DNA from 3 places in the Fodinicurvata sediminis DSM 21159 genome. Region 2 is predicted to be linked to each of the others. Evidence: predicted binding sites of a transcription regulator. Region 2 holds the regulator's gene; each other region holds the start of a gene.
What was found. Region 2 encodes HrcA, which represses chaperone genes, less so after heat shock. Its sites were predicted from a motif close to GTTAGCACTCNCCNNNGGNGAGTGCTAAC; they were not measured.
Positions count from the first base shown of each region.

Region 1 (5,873 bases), on a different contig from region 2:
GGCGTCGATCTTTGGGAGACCCCCCTCGGTACCATGGAAGCGGCCTGGCAAAACATAAAGAAACAGTCCTGAAGTCACCCTCGACAAGCTCGAGCACATCCAAATCATCTGTATGGATAGCGAAGAATGTATCAAAGACATAACGCCCGGAATCTCGTTGCCTTCATTACTGGCGCCACAGCCGGCTTTGGAGAGGCAATTGCACGCCGCTTGGTGGCTGAAGGCGCCAAAGTCGTCATCACGGGACGCCGGCAGGAGCGCCTCGATTCCCTGAAGGAGGAGCTTGGTGACCAGGCCTGCGCCCTGCCCCTCGATGTTCGCGATGAAGCCTCGGTGCAGGCTGCCGTTACAGCCCTGCCCCAGGAATTCTTCCGCATCAATCTGCTGGTCAACAATGCCGGCCTTGCACAGGGCGGAGAATCTGCCCAGGACGCAGAGTTGAAGAACTGGCAGACAATGGTGGAAACAAACGTTACAGGCTTGTTGCAGATCACACACGCCTTGCTGCCCGGAATGACCGAACGCAACGAAGGACATATCATAAACATCGGCTCCGTTGCAGGGAATTACCCAGCCCCTCGAGGAAATGTCTATGCTGCAACCAAGGCCTTTGCCAATCATTTCTCGCTGACTTTGCGCGCGGATCTTGGGGGAACGGACCTGAGGGTTACCTCCATCGAACCCGGCATGGCCGAGACAGAATTCTCGAAAGTCCGCTTCAAGGGCGATGAAGATAAGGCTCGAGCCACATACGAAGGTTTGAAGGTGCTCAGTGCGGAAGACATCGCCGAAGCCGTCTTCTGGTCCGCAACCCTGCCGCCGCACATGAACATCAACCGTATAGAAGTCATGCCCACGGCACAGTCGTTCAATAACTTTGCCCTCTATCCATCCAGCCAATAACACTGGATGCACAGTATCTATCCGGAAGAAAGCAGACTGTCTTTCAGACTGTTCCAGCTTGATTGATCCGAAGCCAGCAGAAGTGGGCCCGGGTCGGTTTCGCCGATATCATAGGCCTTTCCAGTCGGCAGGTGCCGGGCATGCCCGCCCAGTTCTTGGTAGACTAGGACGCCAGGCGCATGATCCCAAGGCTTTGTTCTGGTGAAAAGGGAAAAACTGCTATTGCCCTTCGCCAGCCTGATATACTCATGGCCAGCACACCGCAGGCTTTTCAGGGTTTTCAGTTTCGCGCGGTTTCTTTCAAAACGCCGGCGCAATTCCGCATTTCCATGGTGTCCGAAGTGCAGACTTCCAATCAAATTCTGGGGGTTTGAAACTGGCTTCAGGGCTGGGAGCTGCATCCCATTGATCCAGGCCCCCTTGCCAGCCTGTGCCTGCAGCAGGACATCCTGGACCGGTGCATAAATCCAAGAGGACTGCAAAGCTCCCTGATCGGCAAGCGCAACCATCACGGCAAAGCACTCATTGCCCCGGGCGAAGTTCGACGTGCCATCAACAGGGTCGATGATCCAGACAGGCTTCTGAGTAGACAGCTCGTCCAAACCCTCCGGTTTTCGCTCCGTTGCCTCTTCTCCGACCACGACCGAGCCTGGCAAGAGCGAGACCAGCCGATCGGAGAGGAAATCCTCCACTTCCTCATCGGCAATCGTCACCAGGTCGCCTTTCACCTTTTCACGAATATCCTCCTCCCGAAGCTTGCGAAACCTGGGCAGGATCAACTCTGCAGCCGCCTGCCGCACGAGTGTCGTTACCTTGTCTGGATCGGAAAGAGACATAAGAACCGTTTTCGTGTGAGCTGTCCAAAAGAAACAGAGCCGCAGGATAACTCCTGCGGCTCTGCATAACCAACGGGTGCTGTGAGAAAAGGCTTAGAAGCCCATGCCCATGTCACCCATGCCGCCCATTCCGGGAGCACCGCCGGCAGCGGCACCGCCGCTGTTATCCTTGGATTCCGGCTTCTCGGCAATCATGGCTTCGGTTGTGACCATCAGGCCAGCGATGGAAGCTGCATCCTGCAGGGCCGTGCGCACGACCTTGGTCGGGTCGATGATGCCGGCCTTCACCAGGTCGGTGTATTCACCCTTGTAGGCATCGAAACCGTAGTTCTGATCCTTGCTTTCAAGAAGCTTCCCGGCGACCACGGCGCCATCAACGCCGGCGTTCTCGGCAATCTGACGAACCGGACCCTGCAGGGCCTTGCGGACGATGTCCACGCCGACCTTCTGGTCATCGTTGGCCACCTTGACCTTGTCGAGGGCCTTTGTGGAGTGAAGAAGCGCGACACCGCCACCCGGGACAATGCCTTCTTCGACGGCTGCGCGCGTGGCGTGCAGGGCGTCGTCGACGCGATCCTTCTTCTCCTTCACCTCGGTTTCCGTAGCACCGCCGACGCGGATCACGGCAACGCCTCCGGCCAGCTTCGCCAGGCGTTCCTGCAGCTTTTCACGGTCGTAGTCCGAAGATGTTTCCTCGATCTGCGCCTTGATCTGATTGACGCGGGCTTCGATCTGCTTCTTCTTGCCGACACCATCGACGATGGTGGTTTCGTCCTTGGTGATGGACACGCGCTTGGCGCTGCCCAGCATGTCCAGGTTCACGTTCTCGAGCTTGATGCCCACATCCTCGGAGACAACCTGTCCGTCGGTCAGGACGGCGATGTCTTCGAGCATGGCCTTGCGACGATCGCCAAAGCCCGGTGCCTTGACGGCCGCGACCTTTAGGCCGCCGCGCAGCTTGTTGACCACCAGAGTGGCCAGGGCTTCGCCCTCGACGTCCTCGGCAATGATCAGCAGCGGTCGGCTGGACTGAACCACCGATTCGAGGATCGGAAGCATGGCCTGCAAGTTGGAGAGCTTCTTCTCCAGAATGAGAATGTAGGGGTTCTCCAGCTCGCAGAACATCTTCTCGGAGTTGGTGACGAAATAGGGCGAGAGATAGCCGCGATCAAACTGCATGCCCTCGACGACCTCGAGCTCGGTCTCGAGCGACTTGGCTTCCTCGACCGTGATGACGCCTTCGTTGCCAACCTTCTGCATGGCCTCGGCGATCATGTCGCCGATTTCCTTGTCGCCGTTAGCCGATATGGTGCCAACCTGGGCAATCTCGCTGGAGGCGGAAATCTTGTTGGACTGCTTGCGCAGGCTTTCGACAACGGCCTTCACGGCCTCGTCAATGCCACGCTTCAGGTCCATTGGATTCATGCCCGCGGCCACGGCCTTGGAACCTTCACGCAGGATCGATTGCGCCAGGACTGTCGCTGTCGTGGTACCGTCACCGGCCGTGTCGTTGGTCTTGCTGGCGACCTCACGGACCAGCTGGGCGCCCATGTTCTCGAACTTGTCGGAAAGTTCGATTTCCTTGGCCACGGAAACACCGTCCTTGGTGCTGCGCGGTGAGCCGAAGGACTTGTCGAGGACCACATTACGGCCCTTCGGGCCAAGGGTCACCTTGACCGCATCGGCCAGGGTATCAACGCCGCGCATCATGCGCTGACGTGCATCACCGCCGAATTTCAGATCTTTGGCTGCCATTCTCGGTTTCTCCTTGAGACTTGTTGGTACTGATTATCTGTGTTGGATGCGATTCTTCGGGTGGGCGGTCAGCTCATGACGCCCATGATGTCGTTTTCCCGCATGATCAGCACATCCTTGCCGTCAACCTTGACTTCCGTACCGGACCATTTGCCATAGAGCACGGTATCGCCTTCCTTGACATCAAGCGGGACAGCCTTGCCGTCATCGCCACGGGCACCAGGCCCGACCGCGACTACCTTGCCCTGCATCGGCTTTTCCTTCGCCGTATCGGGAATAATGATCCCGCCTACGGTTTTCTCTTCCTGGTCTAGCGGCTCGACGACGACGCGGTCATGCAGCGGCCGAAATTTCATCTGCTTTTCTCCTCGTTAAGGATTTGTGGTGACGACGGTTACCTAATGAATGAAAGCTTTAAGCACTCATCCGCATAGAGTGCTAACAAATCCGGCATACTATTCAGACCCAAGGGTGAGTCAACCGTCACAGAAGACTTTAGAAACCCCTTGTGTCAGGCCCTGTAGGCCTTCAGGCGAGCAGCGTTTGCCGGATCAAGTGACACGCGGATATGTGCTTTGCTTTCGTCATCATGACGGGACACGACCCTCCCATGCTCATAGCACCAAGCCAAGGTCGCACCGTCCTTCAGATCTATTGCGAGAGATAAGAGCTCATCCTGCTCACGCAACCTTTGTTCTATAATTTCCTGAAGAAAATCTGTGCCCTCCCCCGTCACGGCCGAGACCATGACTTGGCCAGGCCCACGATCGGCCAGGGCTTGCCAGCTTTCGCGTTGCTCCTGGTCCAACAGGTCGATCTTGTTGAAAACCTCGATCAGGGGCTTGGCGTCTGGGGCATCCTCTCCAGTAACCCCCAGGTCGTGCAGCACCTGAAGGACACTCTGCTTATGTAATTCCGTTTCAGGGTGGGAGACATCACGCACATGCAGAATGACATCAGCAGCCACCACTTCTTCCAGCGTGGCCCGGAATGCCGCGACAAGATCGGTCGGCAAGTCGGTTATGAAGCCAACCGTATCCGACAGTATGGCCTCCAGCCCGGATGGCAGTTGTATTCCACGCATGGTGGGGTCAAGCGTGGCGAACAACTGATCTTCCGCTTTGACTTCAGCCGAGGCCAATCGATTGAAAAGCGTCGATTTCCCGGCATTTGTATAGCCGACAAGCGCAATCACCGGATAGGGAACGCGCTGACGTGCAGAACGGTGCAGCGATCGCGTACGGCGCACCTGCTGGAGCGCTTTCTTCAAGCGAACGATTTGCTCATCCAGCATACGCCGATCGAGTTCGATCTGGCGCTCGCCAGGCCCGCCCATGAAACCGGCCCCACCCCTTTGCCGTTCCAGGTGTGTCCAGGATCGTACAAGGCGTGATCGCTGGTAATTGAGCGCCGCCAACTGTACTTGCAGTCGCCCTTCCTTCGTGCGGGCACGCGCTCCGAAGATTTCCAGGATCAGTCCGGTTCTATCGATGACCTTGCAATCCAGCTCGCGCTCCAGGTTGCGCTGCTGGACAGGGGTCAGAGATGAATCGACAACGACGACAACGGCGTGTGTTTCCTGCACTGTATCGCGCAGTCGTTCTATGACACCCATGCCCAGCAGCGTGGCTGGTCTGGGCTTGTCCAGACGAATCACTTCCGCGTGCGCCACCTGAAGGTTGATCGCGGCCGCCAGGCCCACTGCTTCCTCCAGGCGCGCATCTGCATGGCTCTGCGCCATGCCAGACTTCTTCTCGACAGGATGGACAACAAGGCAAGTTTCACCCTCAATCACCCTGTCTTTCGCGGGGCCGCTTTCCTCTTTACGTACCCTTTCTGTCAAACGCGTTCCTTGTCAGGCTTCCTCGCCGCTTTCCTCGGCTTCCTTTTCAGCTGGTTCAAACAGCTGTAGTGGGCCGCTCGGCATGATTGTTGAGATGGCATGCTTGTATACAAGCTGGGAATGCGCGTCGCGGCGCAACAACACACAGAAGTTATCAAACCAGGTAACGATCCCCTGCAGCTTCACGCCATTTACCAGGAAGACTGTGACCGGAATCTTGTTCTTTCGGATGCTGTTCAGGAAAACATCCTGCACATTCTGGGACTTCTCGCCGGCCATTGGTATTTCCCCCTTTCCTTAGGTCAATTGATTTTCTTTCACGGGGTTTGCTGCTTATATCTGTCAGCGCTGTCAACGCATCGTTTACCAGATAATGGTCATTCGCGATATGGCAGAAACACCTCCGGAAATCGCCGCGTAAGTCCCTAGATAGGGATTTATTCCAGCAGCGCCAATAGACAGCGGTAATCAGAAACATGAAAGTGGGGTTCAGCCTGAGGGAATTCTCCCTCGGCCGGAGGCTCCGGGCGCAGGAG
Region 1 is NZ_ATVH01000011.1:183,946-189,818, reverse strand. Features, by position in the region: gene mazG (nucleoside triphosphate pyrophosphohydrolase) at 1-72, shown strand, start outside; gene G502_RS0102145 (SDR family NAD(P)-dependent oxidoreductase) at 127-903, shown strand; gene G502_RS0102140 (inositol monophosphatase family protein) at 921-1,739, opposite strand; gene groL (chaperonin GroEL) at 1,833-3,494, opposite strand; gene groES (co-chaperone GroES) at 3,563-3,850, opposite strand; gene hflX (GTPase HflX) at 4,006-5,235, opposite strand; gene hfq (RNA chaperone Hfq) at 5,350-5,616, opposite strand; gene G502_RS0102115 (HAD family hydrolase) at 5,775-5,873, opposite strand, start outside.
Region 1: the regulator HrcA is predicted to act here: its motif matches at 3,909-3,937, upstream of groES (co-chaperone GroES).

Region 2 (5,873 bases):
CTACAAGGCGGGCTTTGGCTTTCTTCTTCGGCTTGTCTCGCATTCGGAAGGGGGGCAGGATGACCCCATGTTCTACAGGAACCACCCTCCCTTTCCGAACAATGGCATATATCTGACCATCCTCTGGTTGATGGTGGCAAATATTGTGGTTGGCGCCCTTCTTGCCCTTTTTGGGGAAAGGCTCCTCGACAGTTCTGCAGCCAGCCAGTTCGGAACGGGACTGATGCTTGTGGCCGGAGCCCTCTATTTCTTTTTCCGCTGGCTCGGCATACGCGAGGCGAAGCGATCTCGTCAAAGCACTCAACAGGACCAGGACCAAAACCCGGACGGGGGACGATCCTGATCCTGTTACAGAATATCAGGCCTGAGTATCCACCTGGCCACCAGGCCCGCTGTTCTGACCACCACCCTTCGAGACGGCCACCCTGGCAGGGCGCAGCAGGCGGTCGTGCAATACGTAACCCGGTTCGAAAACCTGCGAGACCGTGCCTGCGGCCCGCTCGGGATCCTCGATCTCGACCATGGCTTCGTGGTAATGCGGGTTCAGGCGTTCGCCCACGGGATCGATCCGCTTGATGTGATTCTTCTCGAAGGCTTCCAGAAGAGACTTCTCGGTCATCTCCACCCCGGTGACGAGGCTTTTGAGATGCTCGTTCTGCTCGATGGCTTCGGCGGGAACGCTTTCAAGAGCGCGGCGCAGGTTGTCGGCCACGGACAGGAGGTCCTTGGCGATGCCGCTGGCGGCATACTTTGCGGCCTCGTCGCGATCCTTGCGCGCGCGGGTGCGGGTGTTCTCCGCGTCCGCCATGGCGCGTAGCAGCTGCTCCTTCAACTGGGCGACCTCGGCGCGCAGGGCATCAGTCTCGTCGAGTTCATTCTCACCCGGAGGCGGCACCTCGCCGACATCTTCATTCGCCGCGACTTCCGGTTCGACGGCCTCGTCACCCTCGGCTGTCTTGCCCTGTTCGGCGAGCTCTTCTTCCGTAGGGGTCTGTGTCGTTTCTGATTGCTGGGGACGTTTTGCCATGAGTCCTTTCCGAATAAATGTAACTGATCCAGCCTGATTATCTGTGTGAATGACCGGGCTATGTTAAGGGGTCAGCCGATCAAGCGGCCAATCACCTTGGCCGTGTAGTCGACCATCGGGATGATCCGGGCATAGTCGATCCGTGTCGGACCGATCACGCCGATGGCGCCCACGATCTGCTGCTTGCTGTTGTTGTAGGGTGCGACGACCATGGAGCATCCGGCCATGCCGAACAACTCGTTTTCCGCGCCAATGAAGATCTGGACACCCTCAGCATCGTCGGTCAGGTCGAGCAGGCGCAGCAAGGCCTCCTTCTTCTCCAGGGCGGTGAAGAGCTGACGGATATGTTCCAGGTCTTCCAGTGCCTGCACATCGCTGAGCAGCTGTGCCTGGCCCCGCACGATCAGAGCGCCGCCGCTGGAGTTGTCGGCCCAGGTTGCCAGGCCGGCCTCAACAACGCGCGAGGTCAACTCGTCCAGTCTGGCCCGCTCGGTATCCATTTCCTGGCTGACGATCTGGCGTGTATCCTCAAGGGTCCGCCCGCGCAGGTGCGCCGAGAGGAAATTGGAGGCCTCGACCAGGGAAGAGGGCGGCAGGCCGACGGGAACATCGATCACGCGATTTTCCACGTTCCCCGACTCACCCACCAGGACAACCAGTGCGCGACCCGGACCCAGGGAGACGAATTCAATATGCTTCAGGGTGTCGTCCTGCTGCTTGGGCGCCATTACCAGGCCGGCACAGTGGGACAGGTCGGAGAGAAGCGTGGTCGCCTCTTCAAGGACCTGCGACAGGGAACGCCCCGAGGCCGCACACTTCCCCTCGATGATCTCGCGCTCGTCCTGGCCTATGTTCCCGTGTTCCAGCAGACCATCCACGTAAAGGCGCAGGCCCTGTTCCGTGGGCAGGCGGCCGGCCGAGGTGTGTGGCGCCATCAGCAGCCCCAGATCCTCCAGGTCGGCCATGACATTGCGGACCGTCGCCGGGGAGAGGTCGAGGCCCATGTTCCGCGAAAGGGTGCGCGAGCCGACGGGCGCTCCGGTCTCCACATAGGAATCGACGATCATGCGCAGGATCTCGCGCGAACGTTCGTTCAGCGCGCCCAGTTCGGGGCGATCGGCTAGGGACTTCGGTGGACGCCTGGACATGGATGTCATGACTGTGAGTATACCGGAGAAAATCAGTTGTCCGAGGGGATTTTTCCCCCGGTGCATGTACGTCCCAGCATTTAATCCCTGATCGCTGCGGTTTCAACGGCCTGCTGCGGCTGGACGGCCCTGTGCGGAGGCGTTAGGTTCGCGCCGTCTTCGGGCGGCGTGTGCCGCCTGCCCAAACCCTGGAAGGGAGTTCGCTCATGCGCCCCAGTGGCCGGTCCGCCGACCAGCTTCGCGATATCGTGCTGGAAACCAACGTCAACAAGTATGCGGAGGGTTCGTGCCTGGCCCGTTTCGGGGACACGCATGTGCTGTGCACGGCCAGTGTCGATCCTGGCGTGCCTGGGTGGCTGCGCAACAGCGGACGCGGCTGGGTGACCGCGGAATACGGAATGCTGCCCAGGGCGACGGACGGGCGCACGGATCGCGAGGCCGCCCGCGGACGGCAGACCGGACGCACTCAGGAGATCCAGCGCCTGATAGGCCGCAGCCTGCGGGCCGTGACCGACCTGACGGCTTTCGGCGAACGGCAGATTCGCCTGGACTGTGATGTCCTGCAGGCAGACGGAGGAACACGCACGGCCGCCATCACAGGCGCGTATGTGGCGCTCCACATGGCGTTCGATCATATGCGGCGTCTGGGCATCATGACGGATATTCCGCTGTCCGAAGAGGTGGCAGCGGTTTCCTGTGGTCTCTATCGTGGCGACGCGATCCTGGACCTGGAGTATTCCGAGGATTCCGAGGCTGGCGCTGACGCCAACTTCGTGATGACGACCAGCGGCCGCATCGTCGAGGTTCAGGCCACGGCCGAGGACGTCCCCTTCAGCCGCGAGCAGTTTGATCACCTGCTGGGTTTGGCCGAGGCCGGCATCAAGCAGTTGACCGAGGTCCAGCGCGCCGCACTAAAGACGGAGTGAGAAATCGAATGGCTGAAGGGATTGTCCCGGGAGAGCGACTGGTCATAGCCAGCCATAACCCGGGCAAGGTCCGGGAAATCGCCGAGCTGATGGAGCCTTTCGGCATCCAGGTCCTCTCGGCTGGCGAGCTTGAACTGCCGGAACCCGAGGAAACGGGACGGACCTTTGCCGAGAACGCGACATTGAAGGCGGAAAGCGCAGCCGAAGCTGCAGGATTGCCGGCCCTGTCGGATGATTCCGGCCTGGTGGTTCCGGCCCTGGATGGCGAACCCGGGATTTACTCGGCCCGCTGGGCGGGTCCGGACAAGGACTTTGGTTTGGCCATGGACAAGGTGAACGAGAAACTCGGCGACAGCCGGGATCGCCACGCCTACTTTGTCTGTGCACTGGCCCTGGCCCAACCCGGCCGTGAGACCCGGGTTTTCGAAGGGCGTGTGGATGGAACCCTGGTCTGGCCGCCCCGGGGCAGCCTGGGTTTCGGTTATGATCCCATGTTCCTGCCCGATGGACGCCAGGAGACCTTCGGGGAAATGGATCCCGCGGAAAAGCATGCCATCAGCCACAGGGCGCGTGCATTCCGCGATTTTGAAACCTGGTTGCGCAGGGCCGGGTGACAGCCAACAGGGACCTGCATATGTCCAGTCGCGACAGTCTTCCCGAAACTGGTGCTGATGATCCTGGTTTCGGACTCTACGTTCACTGGCCGTTCTGTCAGTCCAAGTGCCCCTATTGCGATTTCAACAGCCATGTCCGGGAGAGCATCGACCAGGATCGCTGGCGTCAGGCCCTTCTGCGCGAGCTGGAGCATTTCGCCAAGCGCACGGCCGGCCGCAGGCTGACCTCCGTCTTTTTCGGAGGCGGAACCCCCTCGTTGATGGCGCCTGAAACCGTGGGCGCGTTGCTGGATGTACTGCCTCGCTATTGGCAGCTGGACAGCAATCTGGAAGTGACTCTCGAGGCCAACCCCACTTCGACCGAAGCCGGCAAGTTCGCCGCTTATCGCACGGCCGGGGTCAACCGGCTGTCCCTGGGTGTGCAGTCCTTTGACGACAACGCACTTGCCTTCCTGGGGCGACGCCACTCGGCGGCTGAGGCGCGTGAGGCCATCGCGCTGGCCCGGCGGCACTTTCCGCGCTTTTCCTTCGATCTGATCTATGCCCGGCCGGAGCAGAGCTTGGCAAGCTGGGAAGCCGAGCTGAAAAGTGCCCTTCAGGAAGGCACCGAGCATATCTCTCTCTATCAGCTGACCATCGAACCCAACACCGTCTTTCATGGAGACTGGCGGCGCGGCGAACTGGAACTGCCCCCCGAAGACTGCCAGGCGCAGCTCTATGAATGCACAGCGGATATCCTGAAGCCGGCCGGCCTGGAAGGCTACGAGATCTCGAACTACGCCCGTCCCGGCGCGGAAAGCCGCCATAACCTGGTCTATTGGCGCCATGGCGACTATGTGGGCATCGGACCGGGCGCGCATGGTCGCCTGAGCTTCGACGGCGCGCGTTATGCCCTGCGTCAGCACCGGGCCCCCGAAGCCTGGCTGGAAAGCGTGGAGAGCCAGGGGCATGCCACCCGCGCGGAAAACGCTCTCACGCTGGAGGAGCGCCTGACTGAACGCCTGATGATGGGCTTGCGGCTGGCCGCTGGCATTAACCGGGCGACGGTCGAGGCCGAACAGGGACGGTCGCTTGAGGCGCTCGTGGATCCGGCCCGGCTGAAAGCCCTTTGCGAAGCCGGATACCTGGAACTGACGCCCCAGCGTCTGCGCGCCCTGCCGGCCGGACGCCAGCGCCTCGATGCCCTGCTTGGCTATCTGCTGGGATAAGCGCGCCCTGTCGCCTGGCGCGCCTCAGTTCACCAGTGGCTCAAAGCTGCCTGGCGCTGATTCCAGACGCCGGAAGCCGTCGTCGGTCAGTTCGTAAATCGCCAGACCCCGCTCCACCTCGCCATCGGGGAGCAAGCGGAACAGGCCGTCCACGCCGGTGTAACCGTCACTGTCGGTCAGCACAGCCTGGTCGAAGACCATCGGATTGTCGCCGGTTTCGGCATCCCGCGCCAAGGCGGCCGTGAGCGCCGTCGCATCATAGGCAATGGAGGCGACCCGTGGCGGCTTCTGGCCAAAGAGATCTTCGTACTGACGGGCAAAGGTCTGCCATCTGTCGTTGTCCGGTGCTGCAAACCAGCCCCCAGCAAGCACAGGATCGCGCCCAAGATTTCCGTTCTCCCAGAGACGCGAGCCCAGCAGCTGCACATTTTCGGGGTTGATGTCGTAGTAAGGCAGCAAGGGTGCAATGTTCTCCACTTCGCGGCCACCAGCCGGGAGCAGCAGGCTGTTGAAGCCGGTCACGCCCAGGCCGGAGCCGCTTACGGTGGCTTCGTCGCTGCTGGTCTGGCTGGCGGATTGGGCCAGCCCTTGTACGGCGCTGGTTTTGTCCACGGCTGCCGGATCGTAAGAGGCGCTTGTCGTGATGCTTGCTCCGTAACGTGAAGCGGCACGCCGGGCGGCTTCCTGAACGGCCTGTCCATAGGAGTTACGGGGGGCAAGGATGGCGATCCGGTCGCGGCCCTGTTCCACCGAGTACTGGATCACGCGGGTGACGTCGTTGGCCGGCCCGATACCCATCACATAAACGCCGGGGGCCGCAACGGACCGGTCGTTGGAAAAGGCCAGAACGGGGACGCCGGCCCGTGTGGCTTGCGGCCCGATCGCCGAAACGGACTGGGAGAACAGAGGGCCAAGGACCAGCTGCACGTTCTCGTTCAAGGCCTCGTCCA
Region 2 is NZ_ATVH01000013.1:376,191-382,063, forward strand. Features, by position in the region: gene grpE (nucleotide exchange factor GrpE) at 359-1,027, opposite strand; gene hrcA (heat-inducible transcriptional repressor HrcA) at 1,099-2,175, opposite strand; gene rph (ribonuclease PH) at 2,382-3,101, shown strand; gene rdgB (RdgB/HAM1 family non-canonical purine NTP pyrophosphatase) at 3,110-3,715, shown strand; gene hemW (radical SAM family heme chaperone HemW) at 3,736-4,923, shown strand; gene G502_RS0106870 (penicillin-binding protein activator) at 4,948-5,873, opposite strand, start outside.

Region 3 (5,873 bases), on a different contig from region 2:
CGGTTGACCAGGTCCATCAGCAGGTAAGCCAGGTCATAGACGACATCGATGCCGGCAATGCGCTGACTGAACTCGATGCAGTCGAAGGGGGTCGCGTGTCCTTGCCAGAGCACCACGTTCCCCAGGTGCAGATCTCCATGGCATTGCCGTACCCAGCCGTCCGCACGACGCCGGTCCAACAGGTCCGCAACATGTCCCAGGCTCTCACGGCTGCGCGTCGTCAGATCCGCCACGGCCTCAGGACTGAAGGTTTCGGACAGGGCCTGCATGTCCTGAGCATTCTCCTCGATCACATTGCCCAGGCCCTCGGCCCCACCGTAAGGTTCGGACAAGCGCTCGGCCTGCTCATGCAACTCATAGACCCGGTCGACCAACTCGACGACATGCTCCCGGGTCAAGCGGTCCTGCTCGATCAGATGGTCGAACATAAGGTCTTCATCGAAACGGCGCATCTCGATGACCCACTCTACAGGGGAGCCGTTTCCGTCGATCTCCAAGCCGCCATCTTCGCTGCGGTTTATCGAATGCACACCCAGGTAGATGTCCGGCGCTGTCCGGCGATTGAGCTCGACCTCGCGCCGGCAAACCTCTTCGCGGGCCTCCAGGTCGGTGAAGTCCAAGAAGGAGTAAGCCACCGCCCGCTTCATCTTCCAGGCGCGATTTTCGGTCAGGAAGACATGTGCCACATGGGTCGTGACATGCCGGACGGCTTCCGAGGCACCCTCGTGGTTTTCCGGTGCCTTCAGGAAGGCAACCACCTCTTCCTGCAAGCTTTCCCTGTCTTCTGTTTCCACGACAGATGCCCCTTTATCTGTAGGTTCATTCCTATGTAGTGACGGCTATTCCCGCCTGCCCTGTCCCTCATGCAGTCCACCCCTGCAGGATTGGCACTTACCCCGTCTGTCGAAACAGGGCTACAAATCCAGGACGGGAAGACGATAGAACAATCCATTCGCCTTCGGGGGCTCCATGTCAACGCAACTGCAATCTGTCAACGCGCTGTCCATCGCGGCAGCCAACCGCAGGGGCATCTTCTGGATGCTGTTCGCGGTCTTCCTGTTCGTCAGCATGGACGCCATCGCCAAGACCCTGTCACAGAGCTACGACGTGGCCCAGATCGTCTGGGCACGTTACACCTTCCACGTCCTGATCATGGTGGCACTGCTGAACCTGCGTCTGCCGGCCCTGCTGTACACGCGGCGTCTGCCCTTGCAGTTGTTCCGCTCGCTGATGTTGCTTGTGACCACCAGTCTCTTCTTCCTGGGAATTTCCCATATTCCTCTGGCCGAAGCGGCCGCGGTCATGCTGGCGGTTCCCCTGATCGTGACGGCCCTGTCCATGCCGCTGTTGGGCGAGCCCGTTGGCATTCGTCGCTGGACCGGTGTTTTCCTGGGCTTTGCCGGGGCCCTGATCATCATCCGTCCGGGCAGCGATATCTTCGATCCGGCCACGCTCTATGTCCTGGCCGCTGCCTGCACCAATGGCCTCTACCACATCAACACACGGCAACTGAGTCAAAGCGAAGCGCCCATGACCACGCTGACCTACAGCGCCCTGGTGGGAATGATCGTGATGTTCTTCGTGGTGCCCTTCTTCTGGACCACGCCCGACCTTTGGGGATGGGTCGGCCTTATCTCCATCGGTGCCATTGGAGGCGCCAGTCACTTCTGCATCATCAAGGCCTACCAGGCCGCAGCTGCGGCCGTGGTCGCCCCCTTCAACTATTCGAACATGCTCTGGGCCACTTTCTATGGCTTCCTGCTGTTCGGTGACCTGCCCGACGGCTTTACCGTGCTGGGGGCAGCCATCCTGATTGCCAGCGGACTCTACGTTTTCTACCGCGAACAGAAGAAGCAGGCTGCAGTCCAATAACTTCCTGACTGTGCTGTATTCTTTTTCGCCTGAAGCCACTTGAAAAAGTTTCAGGACGGTCGTACATACAGTTCGCCTTAGCACTCGCCGAATGGGAGTGCTAGCAACTCTTCTCTTAAACACGTCAGTCTCTATTGGGAGGACGATCTATGAAGTTCAGACCGCTTCATGACCGCGTGGTGGTTCGGCGCATCGAGGAAAACGAGCGTACCGCCGGCGGCATTATCATTCCGGATACGGCCAAGGAAAAGCCGATGCAGGGCGAAGTCGTCGCCGTCGGACCCGGTGCGCGCAATGACAAGGGCGACCTCGTCGCCCTGGATCTAAAGGAAGGCGATCGAATCATTTTCGGCAAATGGTCCGGCACCGAAGTCAAGATCGACGGTGAAGACCTGCTGATCATGAAGGAATCCGACATCATGGGCATCCTCGAGGGCAAAAAAGCCTCGAAGAAGGCCGCTTAACACGAAGGACGACAAGACATGTCTGCCAAGGAAGTCAAATTTTCACAGGATGCACGCCAGCGCCTGCTGCGCGGTGTCGACATCCTGGCCGATGCGGTCAAGGTGACGCTCGGCCCCAAGGGCCGCAACGTGGTCCTGGACAAGTCCTTCGGCGCACCGCGCATCACCAAGGACGGTGTGACGGTCGCCAAGGAAATCGAGCTTTCCGACAAGTTCGAGAACATGGGCGCACAGATGGTGCGCGAGGTTGCCACCAAGACCAACGACATGGCCGGTGACGGCACCACCACGGCCACCGTTCTGGCACAATCCATCGTGCGTGAAGGCGGCAAGGCCGTGGCCGCGGGTCTGAACCCCATGGACCTGAAGCGCGGCGTCGACCTGGCCGTTGATGCCGTGGTCGCCGACCTGCGCAAGCGCGCACGCGACATCAGCCAGAACTCCGAGATCGCACAGGTTGGCACCATCTCGGCCAACGGCGACAAGGAAATCGGCGAGATGCTGGCCAAGGCCATGCAGAAAGTCGGGAACGAAGGCGTCATCACGGTCGAGGAAGCCAAGTCGCTCGAGACCGAGCTCGAGGTCGTCGAGGGCATGCAGTTCGATCGCGGCTATCTCTCGCCCTATTTCGTCACCGATGGCGAAAAGATGCGTGTCGAGCTTGAGGATCCCTATCTACTGATCTTCGAGAAGAAACTGTCCAACCTGCAAGCCCTGCTGCCGGTCCTCGAATCGATCGTTCAGTCCGGCAAGCCCCTGCTGATCATTGCCGAGGACGTCGAGGGCGAAGCCCTGGCCACTCTGGTGGTCAACAAGCTGCGCGGCGGCCTGAAGGTCGCGGCCGTCAAGGCACCGGGCTTCGGCGATCGCCGCAAGGCCATGCTCGAGGACATCGCCGTCCTGAGCGACGGCCAGGTTGTCTCGGAAGATCTGGGCATCAAGCTTGAGAACGTGACCCTGGATATGCTGGGTCGTGCCAAGAAGGTGACCATCACCAAGGACGAGACCACCATCGTCGATGGTGCGGGCAAGAAGAAGCAGATCGAAGCCCGCGTCAATCAGATCAAGGCGCAGATCGAGGAGACCTCCTCGGACTACGATCGTGAGAAGCTGCAGGAACGCCTGGCGAAGCTGGCCGGCGGCGTTGCCGTGATCCGCGTCGGCGGCTCCACTGAAACCGAGGTGAAGGAGAAGAAGGACCGCGTTGACGACGCCCTGCACGCCACGCGCGCAGCCGTCGAGGAAGGCATCCTGCCGGGTGGTGGTGTCGCCCTTCTGCACTCGCTGTCCGCATTGGACAAGGTGAAGCCCCTCAACAACGACCAGAAGGTCGGCATCGACATCATTCGTCGCGCCCTTCAGGCACCGGTTCGCCAGATCGCACAGAATGCCGGTCTGGATGGGGCTGTTGTCGCTGGCAAGCTCGCCGAATCGAAGGACTACAACTACGGTTTCGATGCTTACAAGGGCGAGTACACCGACATGGTGAAGGCCGGCATCATCGACCCGACCAAGGTCGTACGCACGGCCCTGCAGGACGCAGCCTCCATCGCTGGCCTGCTGATCATGACCGAGGCCATGGTGGCCGAGAAGCCTGACTCCAAGAAGGCTGCGGCGGGCGCCGGAGCTGGAATGGGTGACATGGACTTCTAAGCGGGTTGCCAACCTGAAAAGAAGCTACGGGCCGGCATGGCAACATGCCGGCCTTTTCTTTGGCGTTGGAAGTTGCCCTCTTCAGCCCCAATATCCGGAGTCAAATGCACCTTTCAGCAAGGATGATATGACATGACAGCCGAAAAGCAGAGCGACCAATTCGACCTTTCCCATCTGACCCCCGAACAGCGGGAAGTCACCCAGAACGAGGGAACGGAACGCCCCTTCACGGGCGCACTCTACAACGAGAAGCGTCTAGGAACTTACACCTGCATTGTCTGTGGAACACCGCTGTTTTCCTCGCAGCACAAGTTCGAGAGCGGAACAGGCTGGCCGTCGTTCTGGCAACCGATCAGCGATGACGCTGTCGGCACCAAGGAGGACCGCAAACTCTGGATGAGCCGTACCGAAGCGCACTGCACGAACTGCGGCGCCCATCAGGGGCATGTTTTCCCAGATGGTCCCGAGCCCACCGGGTTACGCTACTGCATCAACTCCGCCGCCCTGGACTTCATCCCTGAAGCACAGGAGGACTGAGTCCATGAGTGGCGCCGAAAGGCACCAAGACAGTTATCCGAAAAATGCTCTGGTGACAGGTGCAGGCCAGCGACTCGGACAGGCCATGGCTCTGGAATTGGCCGCCCGTGGATATCGCGTTGGCCTGCACTACAACAGCTCCCGTCAAGCCACCGAGAGAACCGCCGAGGACATCCGCCGCAACGGTGGAGAGGCCATTCTGTTCCAGGCTGACCTGTCCCTGGAAGAGGAAACAGTTCAACTGGTCGAGGACGTGGATCGTGAACTCGGACCTCTCGGGGTGCTGGTCAACAATGCGGCTACCTTCGTGCGCGATGAATGGGACGACACGACTCGAGACAGCTGGGACCTCCACATGGAGCCCAATCTGAGAGCACCCTTCATCCTGACCCAGGCCATGGCCCGCAACCTGCCCAATGACAGCGGCGGTCTGGTCATCAATCTGCTGGACCAGCGAGTCTGGAACCTGACTCCCCACTTCATCAGCTACACACTCAGCAAGAGCGGCCTCTGGACCCTGACCCGAACCCTGGCCCTGTCCTTGGCGCCACGAATTCGGGTCAACGCGATCGGCCCTGGACCGACCCTTCCCAGCCCCAACCAGACCCAGGCGCAATTCGATGCCCAGGTCCGAAAAGTCCCCCTGCGTCGGGGCCCCGACATGGACGAAGTGAGGAACACGCTGGCTTTCCTGCTGGGTGCCGGTTCGGTAACCGGGCAGATGATCGCACTCGATGGCGGACAGCACCTCGGTTGGGGGCAAGTGAACTGACTTTGTCGCTTGACTCACCGAAAGTTTTGCACATCGCCCAAGGAAACCAGGCGGTATCCCGTTTGAGCTTAATATTCTTCCTAAGTGACAGTTTCATGAAGATTGACAAAGGAAATAATTTTTAAAATCAATAAGTTAATATTGTGACTAAAAAATAGGCAATCTATAGAAAGTCTTGATTCTCTTGGGCCTCAGCTTTGACAAGACGAAGATAACCACAGAGTTATCCACAGATTTCGTGGATAGCGCCCGCAAGCCCCGAGATTCCGCCCGATTCCAAAAAATCGGGCCTGTGAAGGCTTGCAGGACTCCAACCGTCGGTCCCAATTAGAACGGACCGAAAGGCATTCTGGAACCCGGATCCGACCATTCATGGCAAAGGCAAAAGGCAACCGACGTATCAAGGACCCCTCGGCCGGTGGGAAGCGTGCACCGCAGTTCCATGACGACGCCTCCGAATCACTGGGTATTACTGGAGCGACTCCGGGGCTGGCCGAAGCGGGCATGTCATTCGAAGGTCAGGCCCAAGCCGAAGGTGAAGCCTCCCTGACCCAAGGCGTCGCAGTGCTGGAAAA
Region 3 is NZ_ATVH01000014.1:93,942-99,814, forward strand. Features, by position in the region: gene G502_RS0108255 (bifunctional aminoglycoside phosphotransferase/ATP-binding protein) at 1-794, opposite strand, end outside; gene G502_RS0108260 (DMT family transporter) at 970-1,872, shown strand; gene groES (co-chaperone GroES) at 2,022-2,336, shown strand; gene groL (chaperonin GroEL) at 2,355-3,989, shown strand; gene msrB (peptide-methionine (R)-S-oxide reductase MsrB) at 4,122-4,526, shown strand; gene G502_RS0108280 (SDR family oxidoreductase) at 4,531-5,298, shown strand; gene uvrC (excinuclease ABC subunit UvrC) at 5,803-5,873, shown strand, end outside.
Region 3: the regulator HrcA is predicted to act here: its motif matches at 1,949-1,977, upstream of groES (co-chaperone GroES).